DNA from 3 places in the Agarivorans sp. QJM3NY_33 genome. Region 3 is predicted to be linked to each of the others. Evidence: predicted binding sites of a transcription regulator. Region 3 holds the regulator's gene; each other region holds the start of a gene.
What was found. The regulator sigma-54, encoded in region 3, starts transcription at its own class of promoters, with help from an activator protein. The targets are predictions, from matches to a motif close to GTTGGCACGNNNNTNGNNT.
Positions count from the first base shown of each region.

Region 1: the regulator sigma-54 is predicted to act here: its motif matches at 1,272-1,290, upstream of flgB (flagellar basal body rod protein FlgB).
Region 2: the regulator sigma-54 is predicted to act here: its motif matches at 1,425-1,443, upstream of ACRRSY_RS16725 (formate/nitrite transporter family protein).

Region 1 is NZ_CP194039.2:1,976,989-1,980,268, reverse strand. It holds gene ACRRSY_RS09010 (flagellar hook assembly protein FlgD) at 1-411, opposite strand, end outside; gene flgC (flagellar basal body rod protein FlgC) at 422-841, opposite strand; gene flgB (flagellar basal body rod protein FlgB) at 841-1,239, opposite strand; gene ACRRSY_RS08995 (CheR family methyltransferase) at 1,422-2,246, opposite strand; gene ACRRSY_RS08990 (chemotaxis protein CheV) at 2,265-3,176, opposite strand.
Region 2 is NZ_CP194039.2:3,703,465-3,706,744, reverse strand. It holds gene ACRRSY_RS16735 (phosphoribosyltransferase) at 1-374, opposite strand, end outside; gene ACRRSY_RS16730 (phosphoribosyltransferase) at 465-1,037, shown strand; gene ACRRSY_RS16725 (formate/nitrite transporter family protein) at 1,575-2,435, shown strand; gene ACRRSY_RS16720 (protein kinase domain-containing protein) at 2,453-3,280, shown strand, end outside.
Region 3 is NZ_CP194039.2:4,230,284-4,233,563, reverse strand. It holds gene ptsN (PTS IIA-like nitrogen regulatory protein PtsN) at 1-431, opposite strand, end outside; gene hpf (ribosome hibernation promoting factor) at 440-727, opposite strand; gene ACRRSY_RS18975 (RNA polymerase factor sigma-54) at 754-2,259, opposite strand; gene lptB (LPS export ABC transporter ATP-binding protein) at 2,311-3,036, opposite strand; gene lptA (lipopolysaccharide transport periplasmic protein LptA) at 3,033-3,280, opposite strand, start outside.

The DNA of each region.
Region 1 (3,280 bases), 2.3 Mb from region 3:
TGTAACGACTTCTCCAGCTTCATTTTCAATCGTCACTTTAACATTGGTCGTTGCAGCGCCTGTCACCGCTACCCCTTCAAAACCACTGCCCGTATTGTGGGCATAGTCCAAGGGTACCAATACTTTTTGCCCCACTAGCGTTGAGGCTTGCAAAGCTGCAGACGAATTCATAATCGAGTTCATCGTGTCAAATTTGGTTCCCAGCTCGGCGATACCTTCAGAAGTCTGGAAGGAAGCCATTTGCGCGATCATTTCAGCGTTATCAACTGGCTTACTCGGATCTTGATATTGCAACTGGGTGGTCAATAGCGCGAAAAAGTCTTCCTGCCCTAATGACTGATTATTATTACTTTCCGGAACAATCGACTCAGGTTGCCAACGGTTACCTTGTAGTGGATCAATAGTAGACACGACCTACTCCTTAACTTTTACCCAGATTGAGAGTGCTATTTAGCATTTGCTTCGCAGCTTCAGTGACCTGCACATTCGCTTGATAGGAGCGCGAGGCACTCATCATATCGGCCATTTCTTCAATCACATTAACATTTGGTTTAAAGATATAACCATCTTCATTCGCCATGGGATGTTCTGGGTAATACTCTTTACGCAAAGGGGCATCCGACTCGACAATACCAGCAACTTTAACTTTTGCCGACTCGCCTTGAGCGTTACCCGCACGTTCTAACTCTGCAGCAAACACTGGCTTTCGAGCACGATAGGTTTGGTCAATACTAGAGCTGATGCTGTCAGCATTCGCCAAATTACTGGCGGTAGTATTCAATCTCACCGACTGGGCCTTCATCGCTGAAGCCGAGATATCAAACACGTTGAAGAAACTCATTATTGACCTCCTTTAATCGCATTACGTAAACCAGAAAATTTACTAGACAAAAAGCCGATACCAGCTTGGTATTCCAGACCATTTTGCATAAAATCTGCTTTTTCCTGCTGTATATCGACGGTGTTACCATCGCCCGTGTCGGGCTGGTTGGGGATGCGAAAACCCAATTCTGAAAATTGGCTGCTACCACCGCCCATATGACGATCATTGGTAAGCTGCATGCCACTGTGCTGTCCAGCCTTAGCGGCTGCAAAAGCCTTATTAAAGTCAATATCCTGTGCTTTATAATTAGGTGTATCGGCATTAGCGATATTACTCGCGAGAACCTCAGACCGCCGAGCTCTTACCCCAACCGTATACTGATGAACACCTAATGCTTTATCGAAAGTTATTGCCATACACACCTCTTCACACAATTACAAATGGAAAAATGCAAAAGCTGTGCCAGTGTTTTTTTGACGTTGGGAATACAGAGTAAATAGGAAAGTAAAGCCTGAGTAAGGCGAAGCACTGAATACTTAAGGACCTTTAGCGGCAAAAAGCGGCAAGAGTTGCCTATTCTGCCGCTCTATCGTTGAAATTATTTCAGTTGATATACAATGCCGGGATTACATCGCAACATATTAAATCGATCGGTTAAACCAGTAATTGACTCGGAAGCGCCCAGCATCAAATAGCCATTAGGATTTAAAGCCTGAGCAAATTGATTCAAAATCTTAGATTTTACTTCAGCGTTAAAATAGATAAGCACATTTCGACAGAAAATAATGTCAAACTTACCCATTAATGAATAACTATCGAGTAAATTTAGGGGGCGAAAATTGACATTCTTTCTAACTTTGTCATTCACTCGAAAACGACCATCACTGGTGGCTTCAAAAAATTGACGTTTACGTTCAGGCGATAAACCACGCGCTAAAGCTAAAGAATCGTATTCTCCACGCTTACAATGTTCCAACATTGACGGCGAAATATCGGTCCCTACCACTTGAACGCCCATCGATAAAGCACCAGGTTTTCTCGCTTGATATTCAAGAGCGGTCATCATGATTGAATAAGGCTCTTGTCCCGATGAACTAGCCGCCGACCAAATTTTAACTGGCCGAGTGAGTTTTTGAAATTCAGGAAAAAGCTTATCACCCAATAACTGAAAAGGATAAGTATCACGAAACCATAAGGTTTCGTTGGTTGTCATCGCATCGACCACCGAAGCACGGAGATCTCGCTCGCGTAAACTCATCGCTTTTTGAACCAACTCGGTTAAACTTGCGATAGAGTACTGAGCCATTAGCGGAGACAGACGACTTTTCACTAAATACTGTTTGTTATCGCCTAATACAATTCCACATTGCTTCTCTAAAAAGCCACAGAACTGTTTATATACATCGTCAGTGATTGTTCTCACAAATGCGTCCACACTCTTCTATAACGATTGACGAACAGCCGCAGCCAACTCGTCAGGATTAAATTTAGCAACGAAGGCATTAGCACCAACTTTATTTACCATCGCCTGATTGAATACTCCACTGAGCGAAGTATGTAAGATTATATGTAAATTCTTCAAGTCTGGATGAGAGCGCACCTCTGCGGTCAATGTATAACCATCCATCTCTGGCATTTCTATATCTGAAATAACTAAAGCTATTTGATCAGTAATCGGCCCATCTTTTGCCATGTTCACCAATAATTCATAAGCTTCACGCCCATCTTGGCAAAGGATCGTCTCAACACCCAAAGACGTCACCGCTCTTTTAACCTGATTACGCGCAACCGATGAATCATCAACCACCAATACTTTTTTGTCGTTTTTAACATTTTCGGTTGCTTCATCGACAATCGTCTGACTCACGGTAGTGCTTACAGGAGAAATTTCGTCTAAGATTTTTTCTACATCCAAAATAGAAACCAATTCTTTTTCTACTTCGGTAACCGCTGTCAGATAGTTAAATTTACCAGCTCCTTTTGGTGGTGGCAGAATATCTTCCCAATTCATATTAACAATTCTTTCAACTGAGCCCACTAAAAAGCCTTGGACCGAACGGTTATACTCAGAAATAATAATAAAACACTTAGAAAGATCTTCGATAGGTCGGCCGCCAGTCGCTGAACTTAAGTCGATAACGGAGATGGTTTGACCTCGAATATGCGCCACACCGCGGATCACAGGATTAAGCTTAGGTAATGCAGTTAGCGGAGGACATTGTAATACCTCTTTCACTTTAAAAACATTAATACCGTAGCGCTGAGAACCATTTAACCTAAACAACAACAATTCTAGGCGATTTTGCCCAACCAACTGAGTCCGTTGGTTTACCGAATCTAAAATACCCGCCATACGTTTGTCACTCCTTAGACCTAGAAAAGGGCATTAACTTTGCTTACCCCTGTATACTAATACTTAATCTTACTTAATAGCCGTTTTTTTGACGCCGTTTAACC
Region 2 (3,280 bases), 530 kb from region 3:
ACCGCCACTACGTTATGACCGCTGCTAAACACATCGTCGACAATAAGCAGACTATCATCAACATTGAGGTTTTCCAGGAGGTATTGAATACCGTGTACCCGAATCGAGTCTGGTTGCTCTAAGATTTGCTGATAATTGGCTTGGCCCTGATAAGAGGTACGTACCGAGATGTGATCGGTGACTAAACCAAGGGTTTGCAAACACTCTTGCACGTAAATCCCCACTGCGCTGCCGCCACGCCAAAGCCCGACAATAAAGCTTGGACGGAATCCGCTTTCAAATATTTTAACGCCGAGTCGGAAAGAGTCTTGGATCAGCGTATCTTCATCTAAATAATGTTTTTGCAGCTGGTCTGTGGGCTGGTTCAATGGCATCTTAGTATCCTTGAATAAGCGGGCTGATTAATGCTAGTTTTATACTACAACTTTGACCCTGAGGTCAGCTTTTTAATAGGATACATGGAAATGAGTGAAAAACTCTATATTAGCGGCCAAGATCTTTTAGAAGACTCATTCCGTTTGGCTGAGCAAGTGCTGAGCAGTGGCTTTCGTCCCAGCTTTATTATTGCGGTATGGCGCGGCGGGGCACCGATTGGTATTGCGGTACAGGAGTTTTTGGCTTATCACGGTATCACTAGCGACAATATTGCCATCCGCACCGCTTCTTATGCTGCGGCGATTGATAATCAGGCCAAAGAGGTCAAGGTGTTTGGCCTAAACTATCTGGTGAAACATGTGCAGCAGCATGACCGCTTATTGATTGTTGATGATGTGTTTGATACCGGACGTTCCATCGATGCAATTATCAGCGAATTAACGCGTTTGGCGCGGCTGAACACGCCCAGCGATATTCGTGTGGCCGTGCCTTATTTTAAACCGGAACGCAATAAAACCGAGCGGGTGCCCGATTACTTCTTACATGAAACCAGCCAGTGGTTGAAGTATCCGCATTCCTTGGAAGGCTTAAGTCCGGATGAGATCGCAGAGTATCGTCCCGAGCTTTATCAAATTATCAAAGCCCACCTCCCCAAAGCTTAACTGCTGTTTAGCTCTCAGGTATTTGCTTTCCTGACCAAGCAGATACCTGATAGTGATGAAACGGCTTTTATTTCGTCTCGAAGCTATCTTCAAAATCGGTGTTCCTTGGGCATCCCTGCAGATGGATGTTGCCGAGGACTGCCGTAACACTTCCGCAATACTAAGAGGTCTTTAAACCGCAGTTCTGCCTTGAACGAGCCTGTTGGTGAGAGAGGTACACGCCGCACTGAAAACTACCCATAAAGTAGTATTTTTCATTAAATTGAATAGCTTAGGCTATATATTGGTGCGCTTTATCTTGGCTGTTGCTGGTGATTCCTAGACTTAAACGTTGCTCGATAGCTTACTGTTACTGATTTGTTATCAATTTGCTGGAGGTTGGTTCTGCTTGGCTCAGCAATTGCTATAGAGACTATGTTGCGCAAGCAAAGATCGCATCAACCAGTTGCAGTGATCCTTGATACTGCTTTGTAAAGGTGGGTCGTTGGTCTTATGAGCCATCAGAAATTTTATTCAATTAGTCATAAAGGGAAAGTTATGTCTTATTTAATTCCAGCAGAATTTGTTAGCAAAATGGTCGACGCGGGTGAATCTAAAGTATTTATGTCCACTCGCGATACTGTGATTCGTGCATTTATGGCGGGGGCTATTTTAGCGCTGGCTGCTATTTTTGCGATTACCATCGCGGTGAATACCGGACACTTCTTACTGGGGGCCATTTTGTTCCCCGTGGGTTTTTGTATGCTCTACCTCATGGGTTTTGATTTGCTCACCGGGGTATTTGTACTGGTACCGCTGGCCTTGCTCGACAAACGCCCCGGGGTTGATGTGCAGGGTTTACTCCGCAACTGGGGTTTAGTGTTTTTGGGTAATTTTGGCGGCGCGTTAAGCGTGGCGGTGATGATGGCCTTTATTTTTACTTACGGCTTTAACGTTGAAGCTGGCGCGGTGGGGGCAAAGGCGGCCAGCATTGGTGAAGCACGTACTCTGGGGTATGCAGAGCATGGGGTTGCGGGCTGGTTTACTATTTTTGTACGCGGCATGCTATGTAACTGGATGGTCTCAATGGGGGTTGTTGGCGCGATGATCTCTACCTCGGTGAGCGGGAAGGTGATAGCGATGTGGATGCCTATCTTCTTATTCTTCTATATGGGCTTTGAGCACTCGGTGGTGAACATGTTTTTATTCCCCTTCGGTTTAATTATGGGGGGAGACTTCTCGATTATGGACTACTTCCTTTGGAATGAAATTCCAACCGCACTGGGTAATCTGGTTGGCGGCTTAGCCTTTACCGGTTTAACTCTGTATACCACTCACGTGAGAACCGCACCTAAACGTCAGCTGGCGAAGGCACCTCGTGTCACCGCGGAAAAAGCCAGCGCTTCAGTGAATGCTTAAGCAAGGTTGACGTCACGATGACCAGCCTATTGCAAGTGAGCATTGGCAGCTATTCTGATAAGGGGCGCAAGCCCCTGAATCAGGACTGCCATGGCAGCCTGATCCCTCGCGACTCGTTGCTTGCCTCCAAAGGCGTGGCGGTGGTGATGGCCGATGGGATCAGCTCCAGCCAGCTTAGTCATATTGCCAGCGAGACCACGGTGAATAGTTTTTTAGATGACTATTATTGCACCTCAGAACTCTGGTCGGTTCAACATTCGGTCGAGCGGGTACTCGCTGCCAGCAACGCCTGGTTGTTTAGTCAAACGCAACACAGCCCTTACCGTTACGACAAAGACAAGGGCTACGTATGCACTTGCAGTGCCTTGGTTGTGAAAGGTGATGTTGCCCATGTGTTTCATGTGGGGGATACCCGGGTATATCGTTTGAATCAGCATGGCTTGGAACAGCTCACCCACGACCATCGCTTATGGGTTTCTGAGCAGCAGAGTCATTTAAGTCGTGCCCTGGGCATTGAGGCTCACTGCCCGTTCGACTACCAGTCGCTGCGGGTACAGGCCGCTGACGTGTTTATTCTGGCCACCGATGGCGTCTATGAATTTATTACCGCCGCGGTGCTTGAACAGGCGCTTAGCCAGCATGCAACCGACTTACAGGCCGCCGCAAAACAGATTGTCGAGCAGGCCTATCAAGCGGGGAGTGATGACAACCTGAGCCTGCAAATTGTTCGGGTTGAACAGCTGCCAAAGCCCTTGGCGCATCCCTTACTGGAAACCCTGGGTTCACGCCCTGTTCCACCCGACTTAAGTGCTGGCTGCTCATTTGACGGGTATCGAATTGTCCGT
Region 3 (3,280 bases):
ATCGTGTATAATTCGTCATCACTTTGTGCTGTACGAAGTTGTTTGCATATTTGCTTATCATTAAGTTTTTCAGCAACTTGAGCGAGAGTATTTAGATGTTGTTGACATTGGTCTTCGGGAACCAGTAAGGCAAATATTAAATCAACGGCTTGATTGTCAATGGCGTCAAAGGAAATCGCCGGAGTACAGCGTAATAATACTGCGGTCGCATGGTATTGATTGCCTATTCTACCGTGAGGGATCGCGATGCCTTGGCCAATGCCAGTACTGCCCATGCGTTCACGATTTAATAAACTTTCAAATATACTTTTAGATGTGGTGTCGAGTTGCTTCGCAACTAGTTCACTGATCAATTCCAATGCTCGTTTTTTTGACGAACATTGGACTGCACTTTGGGTGCAGTCCAAGCTTAGTACTTTATCTATTTGCATTACTATGACTAATGTTTGGTGAGTTTTTCTTTATGCTTAATGACTTGGCGATCGAGCTTATCGATGAGGCTATCGATGGCCGCGTACATATCAGCGTGTTCTGAAGTGGCGAATAATTCACCACCATTTAGGTGTATAGTGGCTTCGGCAATCTGATTCAGTTTTTCGACATTGAGAATAACATGGACATTATTAATTTGGTCGAATCGTCGTTGTAGCTTAGTAAACTTAGTGTGGACATATTCTCTCAAAGACTCAGTGATTTCTACGTGGTGTCCAGTAAGGTTAATTTGCATAGATGTCGTCCCCTTTATAGTGGCCTTTAAATAAGGCTCTTACGTTGGTTAGAAGGTGGAATAGCCAATGACTCACGATATTTAGCTATCGTACGCCTAGCCACCTTGATGCCTTGATCTGCCAAAATATCAGCGATTTTACTATCGCTGAGTGGTTTACTGGTATTCTCGGCAGCAACCAGTTTCTTAATTAATGCACGAATGGCTGTTGAGGAGCATTCTCCTCCACCATCGGTAGCCACATGGCTAGAGAAAAAGTATTTGAGTTCGAAGATCCCGCGAGGGGTATGCATGAATTTTTGAGTCGTGACCCTAGAGATCGTGGATTCATGCATTTCAACCGCTTCGGCAACATCATTCAATACCATCGGTTTCATGGCTTCTTCACCATATTCAAAGAAAGCTTGTTGGTGATGCACGATGCAATTAGAGACTTTCAGTAGGGTTTCGTTACGGCTTTCAATACTCTTGATGAACCATTTTGCTTCTTGCAGATGGCTGCGAATAAACTGGGTATCGTTGGCGTTGGTCGAGGTTTTAGTCATCGATGCATAATGTGAATTGATGCGTAGTTTTGGCATCGCGTCAGGATTGAGTTCAACCACCCAGCGACCTTGACGTTTAATCACCGAGACATCGGGAATTACGTATTGGGCTTGATTTGGTTCGACGGCATTACCAGGTCTTGGCTCTAAGGTGTGAATCAGCCGCATCACTTCGCGTAGCTGCTCCTCTTTTAACTTGGTTTTACGGGCCAATAAACGAAAATCTCGATTTGCTAATACGTCAATATGATTCGATACGATGTCTTTCGCTTCATTCAGCCAAGGTGTTTGTTCGCTGAAACGACTTAATTGGATGAGTAAGCATTCCTGTAGAGAGCGGGCAGCAATACCAACTGGATCGAAGTGCTGAATACGTTTAAGTACTGCTTCAATTTCATCTAACTCGACATCTAAATCATTATTTTCAATCGAACGTAGTCCCTCAAGTAATTGCTCACAATCTTGTGTCAGGTAACCTGATTGGTCGACTGCGTCGATGATGGCGAGGGCGATAGCTTGGTCTATTTCACTAAAAGGCGTGAGGCGCATTTGCCAGAGCAAGTGATCTTGTAAGGAGTCAACGGTTTCACCTTGAAACAACATGTCGTTGTCATCACTGCTGCTACCGGATGAAGAGCTGGCAGGAGCCGAGCTCGCGCTGTAAATGTCATCCCAAGTTGAGTCAACCGGAAGATCGTCTGCGACGGTATCTTGACTAATCGCATCGCCAGTTTCCATCTGGCTGCTATCGATCTCCGTTTGGCTATTGTTTGCATCACTATTTTGCTCGCTGGCTGATTTAAATTCAGCCGAGTCTGCGTCATTTGCTTGCGCTTCATCTGCTTCTAGCAGAGGATTACTCTCCAAAGCTTCTTGGATTTCCTGCTGCAGATCCAGCGTCGAAAGCTGGAGTAAGCGTATGGCCTGTTGTAACTGGGGGGTCATGGTTAATTGCTGACCAAGACGCAACTGCAAAGATGCTTTCATTAATTACCGCTGTTCCTTCTTTTTATTATCGCGTTTGAGGACATACTTTAACTATAGCTTGAATTGTTCACCGAGATAAACTCGTTTCACATGCTCATTTTTAAGTATCTCCTCAGGTTTTCCTGAGGCTATCAGTTCGCCTTGGCTAACGATATAGGCGTGCTCACAAACATCTAGTGTTTCTCTTACATTGTGGTCGGTGATCAATACACCCAGACCGCGATCACGAAGATGTTCAATGATTTTTTTTATATCGATAACAGAAATAGGATCCACGCCTGCGAAGGGTTCGTCAAGCAAAATAAACTTAGGTGCGGCAGCTAGAGCGCGGGCAATTTCTACTCGGCGACGTTCACCGCCCGACAGACTCATGCCTAAATTCTTGCGAATATGACCAATATGAAACTCTTCAAGTAAGTCATCGAGCGCGCCCATTTGTTGTTGTTTATCGAGGTCTTTACGTGTTTCTAAGACCGCTAAAATATTCTTTTCTACCGAGAGGCGACGAAAGATAGATGCTTCTTGCGGTAGGTAACCTATGCCTTTGCGAGCCCTGGTATGCATGGCGGTACTTGACAGATCTTCGTTGTCAATTAGGATCCGCCCTTGGTCCCTTGGGACTAAACCAACCACCATATAAAAAGTGGTGGTTTTTCCAGCGCCATTGGGCCCTAATAAACCGACAATTTTTCCAGTTTCAACATTGAGACTCACGTTTTTAACGACCTTGCGCCCCTTGTAACTTTTGGCAAGGTTTTCTGCAATTAAGGTACTCATGGTTGAGGCGTGGCCTTGGGGGCAACTTTGTTGAGTTGTTGGGGTAAGAAAATGGTGGTCACCCGATTGTTTTGGTCGCCCTGAGCAACCATTTCTTGTTTGTTAATGCTGTATTTAATCATTTGACCTTTGACTAAGCTTTCTTCTTGCTTCAGCAGTGCATTGTTAGTAAGCGTAAGCGTTTGAGTCTTCAAATCGTAACGCACTTCGTTCGCCTCTGCTTCAATGGGCTTACCATTATCTA